DNA from 4 places in the Streptomyces sp. NBC_01012 genome. Region 3 is predicted to be linked to each of the others. Evidence: riboswitches for the same ligand, from Rfam matches in the RefSeq annotation. Region 3 holds a riboswitch; each other region holds the start of a gene.
The links. A riboswitch is a leader RNA that binds a small molecule or an ion and turns the genes downstream of it on or off. The one in region 3 is predicted to bind cyclic di-AMP.
Positions count from the first base shown of each region.

Region 1: linked by a shared signal. The riboswitch ahead of OG623_RS07240 (transglycosylase SLT domain-containing protein) and the one ahead of OG623_RS20855 (transglycosylase family protein) in region 3 are both predicted to bind cyclic di-AMP.
Region 2: linked by a shared signal. The riboswitch ahead of OG623_RS02950 (peptidoglycan DD-metalloendopeptidase family protein) and the one ahead of OG623_RS20855 (transglycosylase family protein) in region 3 are both predicted to bind cyclic di-AMP.
Region 4: linked by a shared signal. The riboswitch ahead of OG623_RS13100 (NlpC/P60 family protein) and the one ahead of OG623_RS20855 (transglycosylase family protein) in region 3 are both predicted to bind cyclic di-AMP.

Region 1 is NZ_CP108688.1:1,670,167-1,674,649, forward strand. It holds gene OG623_RS07235 (hypothetical protein) at 297-1,001, opposite strand; gene OG623_RS07240 (transglycosylase SLT domain-containing protein) at 1,228-2,085, opposite strand; cyclic di-AMP (ydaO/yuaA leader) riboswitch at 2,090-2,275, opposite strand; gene OG623_RS07245 (hypothetical protein) at 2,632-2,862, shown strand; gene OG623_RS07250 (ferredoxin) at 3,013-3,204, opposite strand; gene OG623_RS07255 (cytochrome P450) at 3,257-4,483, opposite strand, start outside.
Region 2 is NZ_CP108688.1:663,843-668,325, reverse strand. It holds gene OG623_RS02970 (aspartate aminotransferase family protein) at 1-293, shown strand, start outside; gene OG623_RS02965 (helix-turn-helix domain-containing protein) at 378-998, shown strand; gene OG623_RS02960 (DUF6126 family protein) at 1,129-1,302, shown strand; gene OG623_RS02955 (tyrosine-protein phosphatase) at 1,321-2,145, opposite strand; cyclic di-AMP (ydaO/yuaA leader) riboswitch at 2,558-2,716, shown strand; gene OG623_RS02950 (peptidoglycan DD-metalloendopeptidase family protein) at 2,722-3,645, shown strand; gene OG623_RS02945 (SGNH/GDSL hydrolase family protein) at 3,806-4,483, shown strand, end outside.
Region 3 is NZ_CP108688.1:4,609,318-4,613,800, forward strand. It holds gene OG623_RS20845 (cytochrome P450) at 1-551, shown strand, start outside; gene OG623_RS20850 (transglycosylase family protein) at 657-1,622, shown strand; cyclic di-AMP (ydaO/yuaA leader) riboswitch at 1,913-2,082, shown strand; gene OG623_RS20855 (transglycosylase family protein) at 2,083-2,778, shown strand; gene eno (phosphopyruvate hydratase) at 3,051-4,337, shown strand; gene OG623_RS20865 (septum formation initiator family protein) at 4,432-4,483, shown strand, end outside.
Region 4 is NZ_CP108688.1:2,972,874-2,977,356, forward strand. It holds gene pcrA (DNA helicase PcrA) at 1-1,321, opposite strand, end outside; cyclic di-AMP (ydaO/yuaA leader) riboswitch at 1,578-1,739, shown strand; gene OG623_RS13100 (NlpC/P60 family protein) at 1,738-2,889, shown strand; gene OG623_RS13105 (hypothetical protein) at 2,930-3,283, opposite strand; gene OG623_RS13110 (NlpC/P60 family protein) at 3,647-4,483, shown strand, end outside.

The DNA.
Region 1 (4,483 bases), 2.9 Mb from region 3:
ACCTGATGTACGGGATTTCGACCGTCAGGAACGGGCCACGCCACGGATACCCACACAGCCGCGACAGAACCGGATCGGGCCGGCTACCCACCGAGCATGGCTGAAAATCGATGCCGCTTACGTGTCGGCCGCGGGGCTGCGGGAGCAGGTGCTTGCGGCCGGGGTCCGCTGGGCCTGCCGCGCCATCTGACCGGTCGGTGGCGCTGGACGCGGCCGAGGGGTCCGAACGCCGTCACGACACGCCGCGCACCGGGCCGATACGAGCGGCCCGGTGCGCGGTGGGGTGAGCGTGGAGGTCAGGCCTCCTCTTCGAAGTGGGCGTCCAGCGCCTCGTCGAGCTCGGCCGTCCACACCTTGAGGTCGCTCCGGGCCCCGGCCTCGACCTCGGCGTTGAACCAGCGGCGGCTCGACAGGTGGACCGTCACGGTGAACCGGCGTCCGAAGCGGCCGGTCTTGACCTCGACCGCGCCGATCTCGGCCCAGTCGAACTCCGCCTCCTGGTCGTCGAGCCGGAAGCGGACACCTTCGGCGTCCACTCTGATGGATCCGCGCCGGTCGCTGACCTCGAAGACGGGGCCGTCCTCGCCATCGGCACCTCCGCGCGACGCCTCGGACTCGGACTCAGCCTCAGTGGCTGCCTCGTCGTCCGACGAGGCAGCTGAACCCTCCGTGGCCGCGTCGCCTGCCTGGCTCGTGTCGCCGTCTCGGCTCGTGTCGCTGTCCTGGCTCTTGACGCTGTCCTTGCTCGCGTCGCCGTCGTCCGCCCCGGAACCGTCCACGGATCCGTCAGCCGCCTCCGTGGCGAGCGCGTCCGAGACCGCGGCCTCTCCGGTCCCCTCAGCCTCCCCTGTCGTCTCCTCAAGCCGCTGGGACGTCCCCTCCTCGGCTTCCGGCTCCGCCTCCGTCCGCGCGGGGGCAGGGGCCGTCAGGCCGGGGATGTACGCCGGGTCAGTGCCCGCGGCGAACTCTGGCTTGGTGTTCGAATCTATGCGCTGCTCCACGGCGGGCAGTATGGACGACGAACCTGTACGAGACCAGTCAACCGGGCCCCGCCCGGCCTGTCGGCGGGTCGCGGCCCGGCCGTGACACCGCCGTACGGAGCACCCGGACCCGGCAGGCACCGGAAAACGGACGACGGGTGGTGCGGGCTCCGCCGAACCCGCACCACCCGTCACTTCTGTCCCTCTGTCACACACCCGTGCGCCAGCGGTCCCGCCTCAGCAGGACTCAGTAGGCCCCGAAGACGTTGTCGATCGAGCCGTACCTGTCCGCTGCGTAGTTGCACGCGGCCGTGATGTTGGCGACCGGGTCGTAGCTGTCCATCGACGTACCGTCCACGTGGTACGCCTGGAAGGTCGGGTCGATGACCTGCAGCAGGCCCTTGGACGGGATGCCCGCAGCGGCGTTCGAGTCCCAGTTGTTGATGGCCTGGGGGTTGCCCGCCGACTCGCGGATGATGTTGCGGTGGATGCCCTCGTAGCTGCCGGGGATGCCGTGCTCGGCCATGACGGCGAGCGACTCCTTGATCCAGCCGTCGAGGTCGTCGGTGTACGAGACCGGCTCGGCGGCGGGCGTGCCCTCCGCGGCGAGGTTGGTGCTCGTACGCTCCGAGCGGTCGGCGCGGTCAGCGCTCTGCTCGGCACGGTCGGACGAAGCAGAGGCCTTGGATTCGGCCTTGGGGGCCTTGTCCGCCTTGTCGGATGACTTGTTCTCGGCCTTGGCACCAATGGTCAGCTTCAGACCGGGGTGAATCAGGTCGGGGTTTCCGCCGACAGCCTTCTGGTTCTCCTCGTACAGCGCCTTCCAGCCACCGCTCACGGAATGCTCGCGGGCGATCTTCGCAAGGGTGTCACCCAAGATCACGGAATACGTGGCGGACTCGGACTTCTTCGCTGCAATTCCCTTGCCGTTCACGGCAGTCGACGTCGCCGCCTTTTCCACGGCGGTCGGCTGTGCCGGGGCGGCGAAGGCGCCGGTCGCACCGATCACGGGGAGGGCCAGAGCGGCTCCGCCCGTGCTCACGGCGATGATGCCGCGGGTGAGCGAACTGGTCCTGGAACGACGGTGCTTAGCGATTTCGGGCATGCTGAATTCCTCTCCGTCGCCTACGAAGTGAGCTGTCGGGTTCGGGCTGGAGATGCCCGGCCGCATACGAATGCGACTTCACCCCGAGCCGCTCCGGAAACCGGATCGGCGCTTACTTGGGTCCCCCGCTCCTGCCGTACGAGAAGTGGTCGGGTAACCGGACGGCGGCAGGATTCGGCGTTCCGCCCGGAGTGATGGCGACCGTAGGCGAGAAATAGGGAAAGGAACAAGCCTGGTGCGGTGATCACAATTCATTCGCAAGATCGATTCTCGGGAATTCATGTAATCCACCCCACACAGCGCCGCCCATTCCTCTTGGCACAGAAGGGAACCGACCGCCGCGCTCCTGCGTCCGGGGCACATAAGGTGACCCTGGTCACTGAGTCCGATTCGGGCGATTTGCGCCCGAGCGAAGGCCTCAGGTCACACGAAATGGCCTTTTATGGATTACGGGATCAATTCCAAAAAGCGGCTCAAAACGGGCATACGACTCATGAATGACGCCTTCGGGCATACCGAGAGCGTTCGCGTGGAACCGATCCGCCTATGACGCAAAGCCCTCACCCCTCGGCCCCTCGGATCACCGTCCTGCCCGTTCAGCCCGGGGATCCGCCCTTCCGGGTCGTGGAGATCGACGGCGAGGTGGTCGGAAGCGCCACGGCCATGACGGACGTGCTCATCGCAGCCGCCGCGGCCGGCATCACGGTCGATGACCTCGACGACCCCGCGACCGTCCGGTGGGTGGGCGGAGGCAAGCTCAGCTGGAAGCCGCACTGAGAGGAGGAGGCAGCGGCGGCCGGGGCATACGCGCCGTCGGCCGCCACGGGAAGCCGGCCGCCCCGAAGGGCGGCCGCCGCACGAAGCAGCCACGACGAAAAGCGGTCCGGCGCGACAACGCGCCGGACCGCTTCTGTTGTGCGCCCGGTGTCAGCCCTCGATCCGGATGGCCAGCGCCGGGCAGACGGCCGCGGCCTGCTGGACGTCGTCGGCCCGGGCCGGGGCCGGTGCGGGGTCCAGCAGGACGGCGATGCCGTCGTCGTCCTGGTCGAACACGTCATCGGCGGCGACCACGCACTGCCCGGATGCCACGCACTTGTCCTGGTCGAGGGTCACTTTCATGAGCACTCCTTCGTCGTCGGTGTCGTTGTGCGTCGGGTGCGGCGGCCAGGGATCACCACGCCACGGGCAGTTCGTGGACGCCGTAGACCGACCCGTCGTGCTTGAAGGGGAGGTCCTCGATGCGGGCGTCCAGGCGCAGGGTGGGGATACGGCGGTACAGGGTGCTGTAGACGACCTGGAGCTCCAGCCGGGCCAGCGGCTGGCCGACGCACTGATGGACGCCGAAGCCGAAGGCCACATGACGCCGTGCGTCGCGCGTGAGGTCCAGACGGTCAGGATCGGCGAAGACCTCGGGGTCACGGTTGCCGATGTCGTTCGGCACGATGATCCCCTCACCCGCCCGGATGACCTCGCCGGCGATCTCGATGTCCTCCAGAGCAACGCGGCGACGCCCGGTGTGAGTGATGTTGAGATAGCGCAACAGCTCCTCGACGGCGCCGGCGACCACCTTGGGGTCCTCGGTCTCGCGCAGCAGGGCGAGCTGGTCGGGGTGTTCGAGCAGCGCGAGGGTGCCCAGGGCGATCATGTTCGCGGTGGTCTCGTGACCGGCGAGCAGCAGGAGTACGCCCATCTCCGCCGCTTCCCGGCGGGACAGCTCCTCGGCCCCCACCCGGGTGCCGAGCCCTGACAGGAGGTCGTCCGCGGGACGGGCGATCTTGTGCCCCATCAGCTCGTCCAGATAACCGATCAGATTGCCGTGGGCCGCGGCCCGCACCTCGGGATCCGCTGTGCGCCGGATGAGGGTGCCGCTGTTCTCCTGGAAGAAGTCATGGTCGGCGTAGGGCACTCCGAGCAGTTCACAGATGACGAGCGAGGGAACCGGGAGGGCGAACGCCTGGACGAGATCGGCCCTCGGCGGCCCGGACAGCATGGTGTCGATCAGCCCGTCCACGATCTTCTGGACCGCGGGGCGCATCGCCTCGACCCGCTTGATCGTGAACGGAGCTGTCACCATCCGCCGCTGCCGCGCGTGTTCGGGATCATCCATCAGGATGAAGCTGAAGCCGACCCCTCTGAGCGGCGCCTGAGCGGGATAACCGGGCCGGGTGATGTCGGCGCTGACCCTCGGGTCGGAGAGGAGGGTGCGCTGATCCGCGTAACGCGTCACCAGCCATGGTGTGCTCCCGTCCCACAGGCGGGCCTTCCTGAGCGGCCCCTGTTCCTGCTCGGCCTTCAGGCCGGGCGGCGGGTCGAAGGGGCAGCCCGCCGCCCTGTCCATCGGGAATTCCACAGCAGAGGGCACGGGCGCACCGTCCGTGTGTGCGGTACTGGTGGTGGT
Region 2 (4,483 bases), 3.9 Mb from region 3:
GGCCGTCCTCCCTGAAGCTCCGCAGCCGCTGGACGATGCTGCAGGCGGCCCGCAAGGGTCTCTTCGCACAGATGGTGGTGGTGCCGCTGTTGCAGAAGCACCGGATCCTCACCCAGGTCTCCGGTGATCACCTGGAGGTGATCAAGCTGATTCCGCCGCTGATCATCGGCGAGCCCGAGGTCGACCGCTTCGTCACGGCCTTCACCGCCGTCATGGACGACGCGCACAGCGGAGGCGGGCTGATGTGGGACTTCGGCAGGACCCTGGTGAAACAGGCCGTCGCCAACCGCTGAGGGTCCGCCCGGGTCGGCGCTTCGTTTTTTGCCCCTGAGGCAAGTTATTTGCCTCAGGGGAAAGATCCTGGCCCAATGGAAGGCATGAATCCTCCTGACGGAGGGGTGGCCGACGACCTTCCGGGGATCGCGCCACGCCTGCGCGACCTGCGGCGTAACCGCGGCCTCACCCTGGAGGGCGCGGCCGGCCGTGCGGGGCTCTCGCCGGCCCACCTCTCCCGGCTCGAAACGGGCCGTAGACAGCCTTCGCTGCCGATGCTGCTCGGTCTCGCCCGGGTCTACGGTACGACCGTCTCCGAGCTCCTGGGCGAGATCCCACCCGAACGTGACGCGATCGTCCGCGGCGGTCCGGCCGAAGGAAGCAGGCGCGGCACCGAGCCCGGCGGCTGGCAGTACCGGCAGGCGGGCGGACGCGGCCGCGCCATGCAGGCCCTTCACGTCCGGGTCCCGTACGGCACCGAGGGCGACCTCGTGCGCGTCCACCCGGGGGAGGAGTGGCTGTACGTCCTGGACGGCAGGCTGCGGGTGGTGCTCGGGGAGACCGTGCACGATCTCGATCCGGGCGACAGCGTCCACTTCGACTCGCTCACCCCGCACCGGATCGCAGCACTCGACGCCGACGGCGTACGTCTGCTCTTCGTCCACACGCTGCTGCAGAGCCCGGCGGCCGAGCTGTGTCTGGGGAGCGGGATCCACCGGCTCTGAGCGGCCTGTACGCCCCGACCCCGCCCCGACCGCACCGTCCGTACGCCCCGACCGCCCGCACCGTCCGTGCGTACCGTCCGTGCGCACCCTTTGTCATCCCGGCCCGAACAGCCGGCAGAGAGGACTCGCCATGTCCGATTCGGAGTACTACGACCCGCTCAGCCCGCGCCGGCCGAAGAGCTCGGACACCCAGGAGCGGCGGATGCCCCGCGGTGTCGTGATCCGGCTCATCGCCTACCTGGTCGCCGGGCACGTCATCGCGGGCTTCCTCTATCTCCTGTTCAACGTGGCCGGCAAGGGCTGACTCCGGCCGGCCCCGGCCTCAGGCGCCCTCGACGAGCCGCTCGCGCAGCTTCGCGCGGGTGTCGGTGCTGATCTTCAGGCCCTCGGTGAGGTAGCGGTCGGTTCCGCCCCAGGTCTCTTCGATCGTGTCGAACGCAGCGGCCAGGTAGTCCGCGTGGGCGCCGAAGAGGGGGCTGAGCAGTTCCATCACCTCGTCGGACATGCCCGCAGGGGAGGAGTCGCTGCGGCGGACCTTGTAGCGGCGGTGCGCGTCGTTCGACTTGAGGTAGTCGGCCTCGACGGCTTCCTTCTCGACGCCGACAGCGAGCAGCGTGACCGCGATGGAGAGGCCCGCGCGGTCCTTGCCCGCCGCGCAGTGCATCAGCGCCGGCACACTGTCCTCGGCCAGCGCGTGGAGCACGCGGCTGTGTTCGGCGGTCCGGTCCTTGATGATCGAGCGGTAGGAGTTGATCATCCTCTCCGCTCCCTTGCCGTCCGCCAGGATCGAGCGCAGCTGCTGGAGGTCGCCGTCGCGCACCAGTCGCCAGAACTCCGCGCCGTCCGCGGGGTCGGAGAGCGGAATGCTGACATTCCGGACGCCTGGCAGCTCCACGTCGAGACCGTCGAGCTTGTGGTCGGCGGCGTTACGGAAGTCGAAGACCGTGTGCAGTCCGAGCCCGGCGAGGAAGGCGGTGTCGGTCTCGGTGGCGTGGGCGAGGTGACCGCTGCGGTAGAGGCGCCCGTATCGCACGGTGCTGCCGTCGACGGTCGGCAGCCCGCCGACGTCGCGGAAGTTACGGACACCGGTGAGCTCGACGTCCGTCGGCTCGGGACCGGTCGGCGGGACCTCTGGCAGCTGCGTCACAAGGGCTCCTGGGGTGTCGGGCGTCGGCGCCGCTCGCCGACGGGGCACGCCCGCGACGATACGACATGGGTGCATCGGGCAACCGTCTCGGTCGTGGTGACCTCGGCCTCCCGAGGGGCGATGATCGCGCGATGTCCGTATTGATGTATTTAGTGGAACATGCCCCGCTTGTACGGGAGATGGGGGACGGTGAGTGAGTGGGATCATATCCGTGACGGTGCGTGGTGGAGATGCCGAAGGGTATTCCGGACGCCGTGCGGAAAGCCAAGATCCGTAATCCACGGAGTGTGACGGGAATTCCGCGACGGGAATGAAGCGCGGATTCCGGTTCGCGATCCGACGCTTGTTCACGGCAACCCGGCTCGCTTACGGTCACGGTCAATCCGGACGGAACGCCTAATCCTGCCGCCGCCCGGAATCCGCACCGACTCACGTGTGGCAGGAGCGGGGGAACCAGGTAAGTCGCCTGCCGGAGAGATCCGGTACGGCTCGGGGTCAAGTCGCGCACCATGCGGCCGGGCATCTCCAGTCCGAACCCGACAGCTCACCTCGCAGGCGCCGGAGAGGAAACCCCCCATGCCCGCAAAAGGCAAGCACCGTCGTACGAAGACCGGCCCGATCTCCCGAGGCGTCCTTGCCGCGGGAACCGGTGGCGCCGTTCTCGCCCTTCCGCTGATCGGCGCCACCGGCGCCCACGCGGCCGAGCAGTCCGCGCCGGCCGCGAAGTCCGCTGCCCAGAGCACTCCCGCCCCGGCGGCGAAGAGCGCGTCGAAGACCTACTCCGTGGTCTCCGGCGACTACCTGGCGAAGATCGCGTCCGAGAAGAAGATCAAGGGCGGCTGGCAGAAGCTGTACCAGGACAACCGTGACGTCGTCGGCGAGAACCCGAGCCTGATCCTGCCGGGCATGAAGCTGACCCTCGGCGCCAAGGCCTCCGGCTCCGCGCAGACCGCGCCCTCCACGTCCGCCCCGTCGGCGGCGAAGAAGGCCGCCCCGGCCGAGAAGACGGCTGCTCCGGCGAAGGAGACGGCTGCTCCGGCTGAGGACACGGCCGCGAAGACCGCCGACTCCGGTGCGTCGGAGAGCGACAGCTCCGGCTGGAGCGCCCCGGTCGAGAACCCCAACGTCACCACCCAGTACCGCGCATCGGGCGCCAGCTGGTCCAGCGGCTACCACACCGGTTCCGACTTCCAGGCGGCCTCCGGCACCAGCGTCCGGGCCATAGGCCAGGGCACCGTGGTCTCCGCGGGCTGGAGCGGTTCGTACGGCAACGAGATCGTCATCCAGCACGAGGACGGCATGTACTCCCAGTACGCGCACCTGTCCTCGCTCGAGGTCTCGGCCGGCCAGACCGTCACCGGCGGACAGCAGATCGGCCTCTCCGGCACCACCGGCAACTCCACCGGCCCGCACCTCCACTTCGAGGTCAGGACCGGCCCGAGCTACGGCTCGGACGTCGACCCGATCGCCTACCTGCGTTCGCACGGCGTCTCCATCTGAGGCACCCCCGAGGGCGAAGGAGCGGGGCGGTGCGCTACGGCGCACCGCCCCGCTCCTTATTCCTGCTTTACCAAAAACTGACCAGGTGGTCTTTCTCACCACCCGTCAACCCCTCATTACGGTCGCGTAGGTCACATTAGAAGGTGCAGGATAAGCGCTTGTGGCAGACGATTCGAGAAACAAACAACGAGGCATCATCGGGTCGTACGCAGCGATTGGCGACAGCTTCACCGAGGGCGTCGGTGACCCCGGCCCCGATGGAACGCTCGTCGGCTGGGCGGACCGATTCGCGGTGCTCCTCGCGGACCAGCTCCCGGCCCCTGATGCGGCGGGCGGCCCCGAGGACGACACGCACGGGAATTTCCGGTACGCCAATCTCGCCGTACGCGGACGCCTCCTCGACCAGATAGTCGAGGAGCAGGTACCCCGCGCCAAGGAACTCGCCCCCGACCTGGTGAGCTTCTGTGCGGGTGGAAACGACATCCTCCGTCCGGGTTCCGACCCGGACGATGTGGCGGAGCGCTTCGAGCGCGCGGTCGCCGATCTGACACAGGCCGTCGGCACCGTCATGGTCACCACGGGCTTCGACACCCGTGGCGTCCCCGTGCTCAAGCACCTGCGGGGCAAGATCGCGACGTACACCGCACATGTCAGGTCCATCGCCGACCGCTACGACTGCCCGGTCCTCGACCTGTGGTCGCTGCGGTCCGTGCAGGACAGGCGGGCCTGGGACAACGACCGGCTGCACCTCTCGGCGGAGGGTCATACGCGCGTCGCGCTGCGCGCCGCCCAGGTGCTCGGCATCGAGGTGCCGGCCGACCCCGACCAGGTGTGGCCC
Region 3 (4,483 bases):
CCGGCTTCGAGACGACGGTGAACCTCATCGGCAACGGCACGTACGCGCTGCTGCGCAACCCCTCGCCGCGTGAGCGCCTGGAGCGTTCGCTGGCCGCGGGGGAGACCGGGCTGCTCGCCACCGGCATCGAGGAGCTGCTGCGCTACGACGGTCCGGTGGAGCTCGCGACCTGGCGTTACGCCACCGAACCCGTGACGCTGGGAGGGCAGGACATCGCGGCCGGGGACCCCGTCCTCGTGGTGCTGGCCGCCGCCGACCGGGACCCGGAGCGATTCCAGGATGCGGACACCCTGGACCTTGCGCGGAGTGACAATCAGCACCTCGGATACGGGCACGGCATCCACTACTGCCTGGGGGCGCCGCTGGCCCGGCTGGAGGGGCAGGCAGCCCTGGCGACGCTGCTCGGACGCCTCCCCGACCTGCGGCTCGCTGCGGAACCTGCCGATTTGCGCTGGCGCGGCGGGCTCATCATGCGTGGACTGCGCACACTTCCCGTCGAGTTCGCTCCCGGGGATCGGATCGAGAAAGGTGACAATCGGTCAACTCTGTGACTTCGGCGTGATCTCCGCTGCATCGACTTGTGACACACGTTCGAGTACGGCTAGGTTCACGGTTCGACTCACCCGTCACATGTCAGTCACACGGAAGGCAATCCCATGGGCTCCGCGACCGGCAGACACCGCCGCCCTCGCCAGGCACCCGCCATCGTCGTCGCCGCAGGCGTCACAGGGTCGGCGATTGCCATCCCGCTCCTCAGCGCCGGTGGCGCTCAGGCCGCTGACGCGTCGACCTGGGACCGGGTCGCCGAATGCGAGAGCGGCGGCGTGTGGAGTGCCGACCTCGGCAACGGCCGCTACGGCGGTCTGCAGTTCACGCAGGACACCTGGTCGGACTACGGCGGTGGGGAGTACGCGCGCCGCGCCGACCTCGCCAGCCGCTCGCAGCAGATCGCGGTCGCCGAGAAGGTGCTGGAGGACAAGGGCCCGCAGGCGTGGGCCAGCTGCGCGGTGATCTCCGGGCTCGCCCTGGACGGGGCGCTGCCGGGCGTGGACCCGGGCGACGAGGCCTCCGCCGACCCCTCGGACACGGCGACCCCGTCCGAAACCCCCTCGTCCGAGGCGACGGACCCGGCGGAATCCGCGGATCCGTCGGACGAGAAGGGCGGTTCCGGCGACTCGGACAGCTCCGACGCGAAGGACGAGGCGGGCAAGGACGCTTCCGGCGACGCGACGGACGAGGACAGCGGCTCGGACAAGGGTGACGGAGCGGGCGCCTCGGCGTCCGCGACCCCGTCCCCCGGGGCCACCGGCTCCTCCGGCGCCTCGAAGGGCGACGGGGCGAAGGCCGGCAAGCACCGCGGCACCCCGGCGCCCGAGGCGGGCGCGGAGCGGGGCGACGGGCGGGAGTCCGGCCGGCACGCCTCGCGCGGCGAGTCCGACGCGCGTCAGGACGCCGAGGGGACGTACACCGTCCGCGAGGGCGACAACCTGTGGGCCATCGCCGAGGCGCAGGACCTCTCCGGCGGCTGGACGGCGCTCTACGAGGCCAACAAGGACGAGCTGGGCTCGGACCCGGACCTGATCCTTCCGGGACAGAGCCTGGACCTCCTCGGCCTCAACTGATCAAAAGCGGGAAAACACCCCGAAACCAGGGGTAGTTCAGAGACCTATGTCCACTTATGCGTAAGTGAGACATGGGTCTCTTTGCTTCAACCGGTGCGCCCGGTCCGTCCGGTCCGTCCATTTCGGCTCCGACCTGCGAAAATGATCCGCCTGGCCGGACCGGTACGGGCTGATTGGTCGTTATGTCCATCTTTGAATGTGAGGGTTGCGTGTGTTTACGGTCGGAGCCGCTCGCACCGCGGGCACCTTCGACCGTCACGCCGAATCCTGCCGTCGGCCGAAGGGAACCGACGCGTAAAGCGCCGTAGGCAGGAGCGGGGGACCCAGGTAAGCGCCGGACTCGGCCGTCGGAGGACGGGCGGAGTGCGGCTAGGGGTGAAGTCGTCCGCGAGTAGGGCGACCGGGCACACTCACAGCCCGAACCCGACAGCTCACCTCGTAGGCGTCGGTGAGGAGAACCATGCTGCTTTCCAGCAAGGGCAAGCACCGCCGCCCGTCCAAGGCCGTCCGTGTCGCCACCCTGGCCGGTGTCGCCGGTGCCGCTGTCGCCGTCCCGCTGATGGGCGCGACCGGCGCCTCCGCCGCTTCCGTCGACACCTGGGACGCCGTCGCCCAGTGCGAGTCGGGTGGCGACTGGTCCATCAACACCGGCAACGGTTACTACGGCGGTCTGCAGTTCTCGCAGTCCAGCTGGGCCGCCGCCGGCGGTACGCAGTACGCCGCCCGCGCCGACCTGGCCACCAAGGACCAGCAGATAGCCGCGGCCGAGAAGCTCCTCGACATCCAGGGCCCGGGTGCCTGGTCCTGCGCCGGAGCCGGCGGGCTGACGAACGACGGTGTGGACCCGGGCGTCGACACCGGCTCCTCCGCGAAGAACGGCGACACGGACCCGCAGGCCACCCAGGAGCGCACGACCGAGCAGCCCACCACGCGCAGCGAGAAGCGCACCGCGCCCGAGAAGACCGTCACCACGCCGACCGGCGACAAGGTCGAGAAGGGTGACGGCGAGTACAAGGTGAAGGCCGGCGACACCCTGAGCAAGATCGCCGAAGCGAAGAAGGTCGACGGCGGCTGGGAGAAGCTCTTCAAGCTGAACGACGACATCGTCGACGACGCCGACCTGATCTTCCCGGGGCAGCAGCTCCACCTGAAGTAGGCGAGCGGCTCCATCTGAAGGAGCCGGAAACAGCCCGGGGTGCTCCTCCTGCCCCGGAGACCCGGCCCGGCGTGCTGACCCCCCGCACGCCGGGCCGACGGTCGCTCGCCGTAGAATTTTTTGAGCTTTGCCCGAAATGTGGATCCTTGGGTCCTTTTTCGTCCCAGGAGACGGGCGCACGGCCGACGGAGCGCCATGAGCCGGTTAGGCTCGTGGCGCAAGGCCACAGTGACCCTGCACAACCAGTGTCAGATCCCAGAAGGAGATGCCTCGTGCCGTCCATCGACGTCGTCGTAGCCAGGGAAATCCTCGACTCCCGGGGTAACCCCACGGTCGAGGTCGAGGTTGGCCTCGACGACGGCAGCACGGGACGTGCTGCTGTTCCGTCCGGCGCCTCCACCGGTGCGTTCGAGGCCATTGAGCTTCGCGACGGTGACCCCAACCGCTACCAGGGCAAGGGCGTCGAGAAGGCCGTCCTCGCCGTGATCGAGCAGATCGGCCCGGAGCTCGTCGGCTATGACGCCACCGAGCAGCGTCTCATCGACCAGGCGATGTTCGACCTGGACGCGACCGAGAACAAGGGCTCCCTCGGCGCCAACGCCATCCTCGGTGTCTCGCTGGCCGTGGCGCACGCCGCGTCCGAGGCGTCCGACCTCCCGCTGTTCCGCTACCTCGGCGGCCCGAACGCGCACCTGCTGCCCGTTCCGATGATGAACATCCTGAACGGCGGCTCGCACGCCGACTCCAACGTGGACATCCAGGAGTTCATGATCGCGCCGATCGGCGCCGAGTCCTTCTCCGAGGCCCTGCGCTGGGGCGCGGAGGTCTACCACACGCTGAAGAAGGTCCTGAAGACCAAGGGCCTGTCCACCGGTCTCGGTGACGAGGGCGGCTTCGCCCCGAACCTCGAGTCGAACCGCGCCGCCCTCGACCTCATCCTCGAGGCCGTCAAGGAGGCCGGTTACGTCCCGGGCCGCGACATCGCGCTCGCGCTCGACGTCGCCGCGTCGGAGTTCTACAAGGACGGCGTCTACGAGTTCGAGGGCAAGTCCCGCTCGGCCGCCGAGATGACCGAGTACTACGAGGAGCTCGTCTCCGCGTACCCGCTGGTCTCCATCGAGGACCCGCTGTACGAGGACGACTGGGCCGGCTGGAAGGTCATCACCGACCGGCTGGGCTCCCAGGTGCAGATCGTCGGTGACGACCTGTTCGTCACCAACCCCGAGCGCCTGTCGCGCGGCATCGAGGAGGGCTCGGCCAACGCCCTGCTCGTGAAGGTCAACCAGATCGGTTCGCTGACCGAGACCCTGGACGCCGTCGAGCTGGCCCAGCGCAACGGCTTCAAGTGCATGATGTCCCACCGCTCCGGTGAGACCGAGGACGTCACCATCGCCGACCTCGCCGTCGCCGTGAACTGCGGCCAGATCAAGACCGGCGCCCCGGCCCGCTCGGACCGCGTCGCCAAGTACAACCAGCTGCTGCGTATCGAGGAGATCCTCGACGACGCAGCGGTGTACGCCGGTCGTTCGGCGTTCCCGCGGTTCCGCTACGAGGGCTGACGGCCCGAGTCCGGAGCACCAGCCTCCGTCCGTCCCCGCATCCGGTCCCGTACCGTGTGCGGGGACGGACGTGCGTAACGGGGAGGCGTGAGACATGGCCGGGAAGGACCGCGACCGGTTCTCCACCGCGACCAGGCTGCGACTGC
Region 4 (4,483 bases), 1.6 Mb from region 3:
GCAGTCCGACGCGGATGAAGATCTCTTCGAAGACACGGGACTGGGCGTTGGTCCGGTAGAAGACGGCCACATCGCCCGCCTTCGCGTCCCCCGCGTCCGTCAGCCGGTCGATCTCGTCGGCGACGAACTGCGCCTCGTCGTGCTCGGTGTCCGCGACGTAGCCCGTGATCCGGGTGCCGGTGCCGGCGTTCGTCCAGAGGTTCTTGGGGCGACGGCTCTCGTTGCGCTCGATGACGGCGTTGGCCGCGGAGAGGATCGTCTGGGTGGAGCGGTAGTTCTGCTCCAGCATGATCGTGGTCGCGTCCGGATAGTCCTCCTCGAACTGGAGGATGTTGCGGATGGTCGCGCCACGGAAGGCGTAGATCGACTGGTCCGCGTCACCGACGACGCACAGCTCGCCAGGGGCGTCGCCCTCGCCGGCCGGGCCCACCAGCTCACGCACCAGGGTGTACTGGGCGTGGTTGGTGTCCTGGTACTCGTCGACGAGGACGTGCCGGAAGCGGCGGCGGTAGTGCTCGGCGACATCCGGGAAGGCCTGGAGCAGGTGCACCGCCGTCATGATGATGTCGTCGAAGTCCAGGGCGTTGGCCTCGCGGAGCCGCGCCTGGTAGAGCGCGTACGCCTGGGCCAGCGTCTTCTCGAAACCGTCGGCTGCCTGACCGGCGAAGGTCTCCTCGTCGATCAGCTCGTTCTTCAGGTTCGAGACCTTCGCCGTGAACGACTTCGGCGGATAGCGCTTCGGGTCGAGGTCCAGATCACGGCAGACCAGCGCCATCAGACGCTTGGAGTCGGCCGCGTCGTAGATCGAGAACGACGAGGTGAAGCCGAGACGCTTGGACTCGCGGCGCAGGATCCGCACGCAGGCGCTGTGGAACGTCATGACCCACATGGCGTTGGCGCGGGGTCCGACGAGGTCCTCGACGCGCTCCTTCATCTCACCGGCGGCCTTGTTGGTGAAGGTGATCGCGAGGATCTGCCCCGGGTGCACCCCGCGCTCGGCCAGGAGATGGGCGATCCGGTGCGTGAGCACCCTGGTCTTGCCCGAGCCGGCCCCGGCGACGATGAGCAGCGGCGATCCGGCGTGCACGACGGCGGCGCGCTGCTCGGTGTTCAGCCCGTCGAGCAGCGCGGCGGAGTCGATGACGGGGCGCGGGGCACCGTCGCGGTAGTAGGCGTCGCGCGGGGGCGGAGGCGCGTCGAAGACGTCCTCGAAGAGGCCCTCCGGCACCGCCTCGGGCGCGTGCTCCTCGGGGGGCGGCGGGGGACCGTCCTGCGCTTGCTGGAGGCCGGTCAGGAAACTGTCGTCAAAGAGGCTGCTCATCGCCTCACGAGTCTAGGCGTCCGCACCGACAACCCGGGGCGGCATTGACGAGACGGTACCGACACCGTGTGCACTGCGGGACGGTCCGCCCACGTTCCGTGAGATTCGGGTGCGGAATCCGCCGTCGCGGACCGCCGTCCGGAAAAGGTCACGAAAATGTATCGGGCATATCGAACATCAACCTTCACAGGGACACCACGGGTTGGCTAGCGTGCTCCGGAAGGTGCCCGTATCCCCTGAGGCGAACCACGCCGCACGGGCGCCCGCGCCGAATCCGTACTCCCCCAGGAGGCACGGAACCGGGGACCCACACGCAGTACTGGGGTGAATCGGTCCATCTCCACCGGACCGTAGGGCAGCCTTCCGTGTTCCGCCCGAACCCGACAGCTAACCCGGTAGGCGGTCCACGGAAGGAGATGCCGGCCTTGGCGTCGCATCGAAAGCCGCGCACCCGCGTGCGCACCACCACGCCCGCCGTCGGTCTGACGACCGCGGCTCTCGCCTCCGTCACCCTGCTCTCCACGCAGAGCGCGACGGCCGCCCCCGCCGAACCCAAGCCCAGCATCGAGGAAGTCCAGAAGAAGGTCGACGCCCTCTACCGGCAGGCCGGCACCTCGACGCAGCAGTACAACAAAGCGAAGACCGCATCGGCCGAGCAGCGCGCCAAGGTCGACGCCCTCCTCGACGCCGCGGCGAAGCGGGCCGACAAGCTCAACGACACGCGCCGGGAGCTGGGCAGCTACGCCGCCGCGCAGTACCGCAGCGGCTCGATCGCCCCGACCGCGACGTTCTTCCTGGCGGACGACCCGCAGTCGTATTTCGACCAGGACCAGCTGATGGCCAGGATGACCAGCCAGCAGCAGAAGGCGGTCGCCGACTTCCGTACGCAGCAGAAGGAGGCCGCGGCGAAGCGGGCCGAGGCGACGAAGAGCCTGGAGACGCTCACCGAGTCACAGGAGACGCTGCGCACCAGCAAGCAGCAGGTGCAGACGAAGCTCACCGAGGCCCGCTCACTGCTGTCGAAGCTGACCGCCGAGGAGAAGGCGCGGCTCGCGGAGCTGGAGCGCAAGAAGAAGGCCGAGGCCAAGCGCAAGGCCGAGGAGCTGGCCAAGCAGCAGGCCGCCGCGAAGAAGAAGGCCGATGAGGCGGCCAAGGAGGAGGCGGCGAAGGAGGAGTCCGGCACGGGGACCGGCGGCACGGGCTCCGACAGCGGCTACGCCACGAAGGCCGAGAAGGTCCTGTCCTTCGCACGCGCCCAGATCGGCAAGCCGTACGTCTGGGGGGCGACGGGCCCGTCCTCGTACGACTGCTCCGGGCTCACCCAGGCCGCCTGGAAGGCGGCGGGCGTCGACCTGCCGCGCACCACCTGGGACCAGGTCGAGGTCGGCACCCGGGTGGCCACGGCGGATCTGCAGCCGGGGGACCTGGTCTTCTTCTACGACGACATCAGCCACGTCGGCATCTACAAGGGCGACGGCATGATGATCCACGCGCCGAAGCCGGGTGCGAACGTCCGCGAGGAGTCCATCTACTACATGCCGATCTACGGCAGCGTGCGCCCGGCGTAACGCGTGTGCGGGGCGGGCCGCCGAAGTCCGGGCGGCCCGCTCAGGTCCAGAGCGTGGCGATGAAGATGTTGACGACCGTCAGCCCGCCGACGGCCGCGAACGCGCCCTTGCTCACCTTCTCGTCGTCCCGCTTCACATAGACGAGCGCCAGGACCACGATCAGGACCAGCAGCTTGACGCCGATCTTGATGTTGTTGACGCTCTGGTCGTCGGCCTGGTTCAGCCCGACCAGCGCGACGCCCGTGACGAGCATGGTGAGCGCGCCGTGCAGCATGGCCGGTACGAAGCGGGCCGTGCCCGCCCCCATGGCCTTCATCTGGGTCAGGAAGCCGCCCAGCAGGGAGGCGATACCGATGATGTGCAGGGCCACGAAGACATTGATGAGTACGTCCATGGCCGCAGCCTAACCATGTGATTTCACCACTCTTGGGCCAGGTAGGACTTACCGATGAGCGCACTCATCGTGCGCGCGAATTGCCGGACTCCGGTTGATTTTTCCGGTCATCCGACATCATTCGCCATAAACGAAACAACTTATGAGGGCAATACCTGTCATTACACCTCTTACCTGTGTGCCGGGCTTAGCGTCCCTCCCAGGTGACCGGTTCCGCACCACCGCCCCCGTACCGGGCGGCTCCCCGGTCGCCCCGCCAGGAATCCGGCGGCGGGCCACTCCCCCTGTGGTGGCCCGCCTCCGGGCCCGGTGGGCCCGCGGCACCCACCGACGGGCAGTCGAACGGAAGGACGCACCACCCCCGTGGCCGCCGATCGGAAAGCCGCTCACCGCAAGCCCAAGCAGCGTCTGTTCACCGGACCTGCTGCACGCACCGCAGCCACCCTCGCCCTCGCGGGGGCGGCGACCGCGACCGCCCTCGACGGCGCCGCCCAGGCCGATCCCCAGCTCACCCCGGCCCAGGTCGAGGCCAAGGTCGAACGGCTCTACCACGACGCCGAGGTCGCGACCGAGAAGTACAACGGCGCGAAGGAGGAGGCGACGGCCTCCGAGAAGTCCCTCGACGCCCTGCGCGACGAGGCTGCCCGCAGGACCGAGCGCCTCAACGCCGCGCGCGACACCCTCGGATCGTTCGCCACCGCCCAGTACCGCAGTGCCGGCGTCGACCCCGCGGTCCGGCTGGCCCTGTCGTCCGACCCGGATCAGTATCTGGAGCGCGCCGCCTACGAGGACCGGGCCGGCGACCGTCAGGCCGGCGCGGTCAACGGCGTACGTCGGCAGATCAACGACATCGCCCAGCTGCGCGCCCGGGCGAAGGACGAGCTCGCGGTCCTCGCGTCCCGCCGGGCCGACCTGAAGAAGCACAAGGACGCGGTCCGCACCAAGCTCGCCGCGGCCCGCAAGCTCCTGGCCACGCTCACCGCCGAGCAGCGCGCCGACTACGAGCGCTCGGCCGACGCCACGCACGGCGGCAGCGCCCTCCGCGCCGACCGGGGCCTCGCACGCGGTTCCGTGGCAGCGCCCAACGCCCGTGCGGCACAGGCCGTCGACTTCGCGTACGGGGCGCTCGGCAAGCCGTACGTCTGGGGCGCCACCGGGCCCGCGTCCTTCGACTGTTCCGGGCTCACCCAGGCCGCCTGG